One region of the Tardiphaga sp. 37S4 genome, then DNA from elsewhere that is predicted to be linked to it. Evidence: predicted binding sites of a transcription regulator. Region 1 holds the regulator's gene; the other holds the start of a gene.
The links. Region 1 encodes PhoB, which activates phosphate uptake and scavenging genes when phosphate is short. Its sites were predicted from a motif close to TGTCATNNANCTGTCAT; they were not measured.
Positions count from the first base shown of each region.

Region 2: a site for PhoB is predicted at 1,692-1,708, ahead of LPB73_RS12940 (Orn/Lys/Arg decarboxylase N-terminal domain-containing protein). Genes of this name have one in related genera too.

Region 1 is NZ_CP088008.1:4,991,954-4,995,365, reverse strand. It holds gene pstB (phosphate ABC transporter ATP-binding protein PstB) at 1-766, shown strand, start outside; gene phoU (phosphate signaling complex protein PhoU) at 795-1,508, shown strand; gene phoB (phosphate regulon transcriptional regulator PhoB) at 1,599-2,303, shown strand; gene LPB73_RS23710 (GcrA family cell cycle regulator) at 2,406-2,915, opposite strand; gene LPB73_RS23705 (aspartate aminotransferase family protein) at 3,362-3,412, shown strand, end outside.
Region 2 is NZ_CP088008.1:2,646,196-2,649,607, reverse strand. It holds gene LPB73_RS12940 (Orn/Lys/Arg decarboxylase N-terminal domain-containing protein) at 1-1,648, opposite strand, end outside; gene glp (gephyrin-like molybdotransferase Glp) at 1,805-3,013, opposite strand; gene LPB73_RS12930 (hypothetical protein) at 3,122-3,406, shown strand.

The DNA of each region.
Region 1 (3,412 bases):
GCAGGGCGAGACCCGTCCCAAGGTCACCGTGCGCGACCTGAACTTCTACTATGGCGAACACCACGCCCTGAAGAAGATCAACCTGACGCTGATGGCGAACCGCGTAACCGCATTCATCGGCCCGTCGGGCTGCGGCAAGTCCACGCTGCTGCGCATCTTCAACCGCATGTATGATCTGTATCCCGGCCAGCGCGCCGAAGGTCAGCTCATGCTCGACAACCAGAACATTCTGGATCCGAAGCTGGATCTCAACCTGCTGCGCGCCCGCGTCGGCATGGTGTTCCAGAAGCCGACCCCGTTCCCGATGACGATTTACGAAAACATCGCCTTCGGTATCCGCCTCTACGAAAAGATCTCCAAGTCGGAGATGGACATTCGCGTCGAGAGGGCGCTGCGCGGCGGTGCACTCTGGAACGAAGTCAAGGACAAGCTCAACGCGTCGGGCCTCAGCCTGTCGGGTGGTCAGCAGCAGCGCCTGTGCATTGCGCGCACCATCGCGGTGCGGCCGGAGGTGATCCTGTTCGACGAGCCGTGCTCGGCGCTGGATCCGATCTCGACCGCGAAGATCGAGGAGCTGATCGACGAGTTGAAGGATCAGTACACGATCGCGATCGTGACCCATAACATGCAGCAGGCTGCCCGCGTCTCCGACAGCACGGCCTTCATGTATCTCGGCGAGTTGATCGAGTTCGATCAGACCAACAAGATCTTCACGTCGCCGACCGATCGCCGCACCCAGGATTACATCACCGGCCGCTTCGGCTGACGCGACATATTCGCGGGAGGAATTTGAGATGGCTTTTGAACACACCACCAAGGCTTTCGACGACGATCTGCAGGAGCTGACCCGTCTCGTCGCCGAGATGGGTGGCCTCGCGGAACGGCAGATCGTCGAATCCGTCGATGCGCTGATCCGCCGGGACGTCGCGCTCGGTGCGCGCGTCGTCGCCACTGACTCCGAGATCGACCAGTTGCAGCGCACAATCGAAGAGCGCGCCGTGCTGACCATCGCCAAACGCCAGCCGATGGCTGTCGATTTGCGCGAGATTGTCGGCGCGCTGCGCGTCGCCACCGATCTGGAACGCATCGGCGATCTCTCCAAGAATATCGGTAAGCGCGTCAATGCACTCGACAGCGACTTCCATCCGCTGAAGCTGATCCGCGGCCTCGAGCACATGACCGACCTCGTGACCACCCAGGTCAAGGCCGTGCTCGACGCCTATGCCGCACACGATCTGCCCGCTGCGATGACGGTGTGGAAGGGCGACGAGGAAATCGACGCGATCTGCACCTCGCTGTTCCGCGAACTCCTGACCTATATGATGGAAGACCCGCGTAACATTTCGTTCTGTATCCACCTGATGTTCTGCGCCAAGAACATCGAGCGGATCGGTGACCATGCCACCAATATTGCGGAAACCGTGTTCTACATGATCGAGGGCCAGCAAATCCTCGACAAGCGCCCGAAGGGCGACATGACCACATTCGCGAATACGCCGACGGTCTGAAGCATGATCCGGGAAGTGGAAGCCAGTCTTCCGCAAGGATCATGATCTAAAGGCTTTTCGGACGTCACTGAGGATATTGACCATATGGCTGTGAATGCACGCATTCTGGTGGTGGAGGACGAGGAAGCCCTCACGACGCTTCTTCGCTACAACCTCGACGCCGAAGGCTATGATGTTGAAACCGTCGCTCGCGGCGACGATGCCGATACCCGCTTGAAGGAGCGGGTGCCGGATCTCGTGGTGCTCGACTGGATGCTGCCGGGCCTGTCCGGCATCGAACTGTGCCGCCGCCTGCGCGCACGGCCCGAAACCAAGGCATTGCCGATCATCATGCTGACGGCGCGCGGCGAAGAGAGCGAGCGCGTTCGCGGTCTCGCCACCGGTGCCGACGATTACATCGTCAAGCCGTTCTCCGTGCCGGAGCTCCTGGCCCGCGTGAAGGGCCTGCTCCGTCGTGCAGCTCCCGAGCGTCTCGCCACCGTCCTGGCGTTTGGCGACATCGAACTCGACCGCGACAAGCGCCGCGTCGTGCGCTCAAGCCGTCCGATCGATCTCGGTCCGACCGAATATCGCCTGCTGGAGTTCTTCCTGGAACATCCGGGCCGCGTGTTCAGCCGCGAGCAGTTGCTCGACAGCGTCTGGGGCCGCGACATCTATATCGACGAGCGCACCGTCGACGTGCATATCGGCCGCCTGCGCAAGCTGCTCAACCCCGCCGGTGAGCCCGATCCGATCCGCACCGTGCGCGGCGCCGGCTACGCGCTGGATGACCGCTTCGACAAGGCGGCGGAGTAGGTATCTTCCTTCTCCCCGCAAGCGGGGAGAGGTTAGAAGCCCCAAACAAAAAAATGCCCGGCTCATCACCGGGCATTTTCTTTGGCTTGGATATCTTCCAGCTCAGCGCGTCGGCTTCGGCACCGCGCGGCGGCGGTCGCTTGCCGGCTGATAGGCGATGCGCGAGTGATGTGCGCAATAGGGGGCGCCGGCCAGGGCCTTGCCGCCGCAGAAATAGAAGTCCGCGCTCGACGGATCGCCGATCGGCCAATGGCAGGTGGCTTCGTTGAGTTCGACCAGCGACAGGCGCTGGCTGATCGGCACAATGTTGTCATAGGCGATCGGATCGGGCTCGGCCTCGATCTCGTAATTATGGGCCAGCGCGGTATTGCCGCGTGCCATCGGGCGGGCGACACGTACCATCTGCTGCGCCGGGCGCGCCTTGCGCTGCCGCGGAGCTGCCGAGGAGGGGCTCTTGGCACGGCCGGACAGGCCAAGGCGGTGAACCTTGCCGATCACGGCGTTGCGGGTCACGTTACCGAGTTCCGCAGCGATCTGGCTGGCGGAAAGGCCGCCTTCCCAGAGTTTCTTCAACTGTTCGACGCGATCGTCGGTCCATGTCATTACCGTCATCGCCGTTTTCCCTTCGTGAGCGCCGGCCTGACCGGGCAGCGCTGCGAGTTGAGACTTCAAAAATCCCTGCGGTCAGAATCCTTTAGCGCTCACCGGGCGCGAATTTCGCGTCCGGCTGTTACGCCGCACTGGATGTGTCAAAAGGATCTACCGCCGCACGAGATGTCGTATCCGACGAGGCAAAAGCTACAATATGCCGTGACTCGCGCGCAAGAGTCGGGCATGCCGCGTCCACATGCTTCTGCAAATAAAGCTGCAAAATCGGCTTTTTCTGCGACTCCGTGTGACTCGAAAGCCGCAGTGCGCGGTTGACAGTCTTCACAGCACACATAGAATAATGCCCACGTGCCGCCCGAGAAGGGCGGCACGTTTCGTTTCTAGGGTCCGTTGTTCGATTTCGCACAGTTGTCATCGACGCGGCCGCAGTCTTTTCGATCGGATCGGTTATGACCAGCAACGCAACGTCTTCGCCCCTCTCTCAGGCTCACTTGCTGCCT
Region 2 (3,412 bases), 2.3 Mb from region 1:
AACCGGCTTCCATGCCGGGGAAGCCATGCCAAGCGGCGTCAGGCGCGAGCTGCCAATAAGCCGGATTGGTGGCGAGCTGGTCAGTGCCGATGCTTTCCCACGGCACATTGTGAACAGCACCTTCGCTGGCTGCGTCGGGAATCGCGACGCGCTCGGGCACGAAGGGTTCGAAGAACCAGCGACGCTCGGCGCGGGTTTCCTTCTCCTCGAACTCGCGGCGCACCGCGCGCATCTTCTTGCGCAGTTCGATGCCGAGGCGGATCGTATCGTCCCACAACACTTCGCCCGAGCGGCCCTTCATCATCTGCGCGCCGACATCCAATGATGCGAACAGTGGATAGAATGGCGAGGTCGAGGCGTGCTGCATGAAGCTTTCGTTGAAGCGCCGGTGCTCGACGCGGCGCTTCTGCCCGCGGATGTGGCGATCCTTCATGTGGATCTGCGACGCCTGCGAGAAGCTCGCGAGCTGCTTATGGGTCGACTGCGTCGCGATGATACCCGGGGAATCCGGACCAAGCTCCTTGAGCCCCATGGCGAAGCGACCGGCATAGAGCGGGTGGAATTTCATGAAGCCCGCCCAGGCTTCGTCGAACAGGATGTAATCGCAGAGATGGCCGATGCGCGCGATGATCATCTCGGCGCTGTAGATGGTGCCGTCATAGGTGCACTGTTCGACCACGGCGACGCGGAACGGGCGTGGACGCTTCCAGGCCTCGGGATCCGTGACCAACGGATTGATACGGATGCGCTCGCGCAGCGCGTCCTCGTCGAGCGCGTCCCAGTTCATCGGGCCGATCAGGCCCCAGGGATTGCGCGTCGTTGGCACATAGATCGGCACACCGCCTGAAATCATCAATGCGCCGTGCAAGGCCGCCTTGTGGTTGTTGCGGTCGAACAGCACGAGGTCACCATCGGTGACCAGAGCCGATAGCGCGACCTTGTTGGAGGTCGAGGTGCCGTTGAGCACGAAATAGGTTTTCTCCGCCCCGAAGATCTGCGCGGCTTCCTTCTGCGCCTGCAAAGCAGGGCCCTCATGGGTCAGCAGATCGCCGAGATCGAGCACCGAATTGTCGAGGTCGTCGCGAAACACGGCTTCGCCGAGATGTTCCATGAACACGCGGCCGATCGGGCTGCGGCTGTAGAACACGCCGCCATTGTGGCCCGGGCAGGTCCAGAGCTGGTTGCCTTCCTCGGCGTAGTCGACCAGCGCGCCGAAGAACGGCGTCTTCAGCGTCTCGGCATATTGCTTCAACCGGCTGATCAGATTCTTGGCGATGAACGGCGGCGTTTCTTCGGACAGGAAGACATAGCCGTCGATGAAATCGAGCACCTCGACCGGGACGTCTTCAAACCGCTTGCGACGGATCAGCAGGATGATGGGGAAGTCCAGGCCCCGTTTACGCATCAGGTTGATCAGCGCCGCGGTCTTGCCTTCGAGGCCCTTCTTGCCCCAGTCGACCACCATGCAGCCGATCGCCGCGTCGGTCTGGACCGCGATCGTTGCGTCTTCGAGCTTGCGCGCCTTGACGACCTCGAAGCCGGAACGCTCGATCTCGTCGACGATCTGATTGAGGCGAATGCCCTCGAGATCGTCGGCGTCGAATGTTGGCATCGCAAACAGGAAATTGAAGCGTTTGAAATAGTCCATTTGTGCACCGATCTTGTTTCGCAGCGATGTCTCGCTGCGTTACGTGACAATTCAGTGACTGAAGCCGCGTTAAGGTATCTCAGTCAGAAAAAAGGTTTGGGAGCATGCCGCAAGGTGGGAGTTCCGAACGCGGCGTCGTTCTGTGAGGAGGCGCCGCTAGGTTGGCAGTCGTATGATGGCGCATGAATCCCCGGCCGCCGCGGCCGGCGCGAATGGCTTGCGGATCAGAAGTCCTTCGGCAACAGCCAGATTTCCTAGCAGCGACGAGTCCTGTTTCATCACCGGCGTCGCCACCACGGTGCCGTCGGCGCGGGTTTCCAGACGCGTGCGCAGATAGTCCTCGCGCTGGTCGTTGGCGGCGAGGTCGCGGCCGAGCACCGCGGGTTCGAGCGCGTGAGCGACCTCGTTTCGGCCGGATAGCGCGCGCAGCAGCGGCACCATGAACAGGAAGCCGCAGACATAGGACGAGACGGGATTGCCGGGCAGGCCGATCACGCGCATGCCCTGGCGGCGTCCGTGCATCATCGGCTTGCCGGGCCGCATGGCGATGCGCCAGAACGCCATCTCGACGCCGGCATTGATCAGGGATTGCTGCACGAGGTCGTGGTCGCCGACCGACGCGCCGCCGGTGGTGATCAGCACGTCGGCCTTCAGATCGATCGCGCGCTGAATGGCCGATGTGGTCGCCTCCAACGTGTCGACGGCGATGCCGAGATCGACCACCTCGGCGCCTTCGGCACGGGCCAGTGCACGCAGCGCGAAGCCATTGGAGAGCACGATCTGGCCGGGGCCGGGGACCGCACCGGGCATGACCAGTTCGTCGCCGGTGGCGAGCACCGCAACGACCGGCCGTCGCCGCACGGGCAGTGACGGATGGTTCATCCCGGCAGCAAGCGCCAGGTCGCGATCGGTGAGGCGGGTGCCGGCGCGCAGCAGCACATCGCCTTCGTTGAAATCGACGCCAGCCGGGCGGATATGCTTGCCGGAAATCGCAGCTTCGTTGATCCCGACGACGTCACCTTCGCGCGTTGTGTCTTCCTGGATCACCACGGCGTCGGCGCCAGCGGGCAGCACGCCGCCGGTGAAGATTCGCAGGGCTTCGCCGGTCTGCAGCGGGCGGTCGAACGGCTTGCCTGCGGCGATCTCGCCGATGACGCGGAGCTTGGCGCCCAGTGTCGCATCGGCGGCGCGCACGGCATAGCCGTCCATCGCTGACATGGGCTCCGGTGGTTGCGTTCGCCGCGAAGCGATGTCGCGGGCGAGCACGCGGTGGAACGCGTCTTCCAGCGGCACCATCTCCTCAGGCAGCGCATCGGCGCCCGCGAGAATCGCGGCCATGGCATCGGTAACCGGCATCAGGGCCATCGCGGGGATCTCCGGCAGTGTGGGCGCCCGTCATAGCGGAGAGCGGGAGCGGACGCAAAACCACAGCCGCTTTGGCGGGGCAGGGAAACACGATAGACATCGGCGATCATGACCGACAACCACGCCGCAACCGACGATGAAGCGCCTGTCTGGCGGGCGGATGTCGATGCGCTGGCATTCCGGCCGTCCGGCCATTGCGGGCTGTGCATGGTGCACCGTCATGCGTTCCGGACGCTGCTCCGGCGTTACCCGTCGCCGGAGGAATGCGCGGCCTATTTCCGCGACCACAGAGAAGTGTTCCAGGCGGCGGCCGGCGCCAAGCTGGTGCGTGCGCCGGTGGCGGCAGATGCGAATTTTCATCTGACCAGCCGCGATCTCGCCCGCGCGATGTAAAATTAA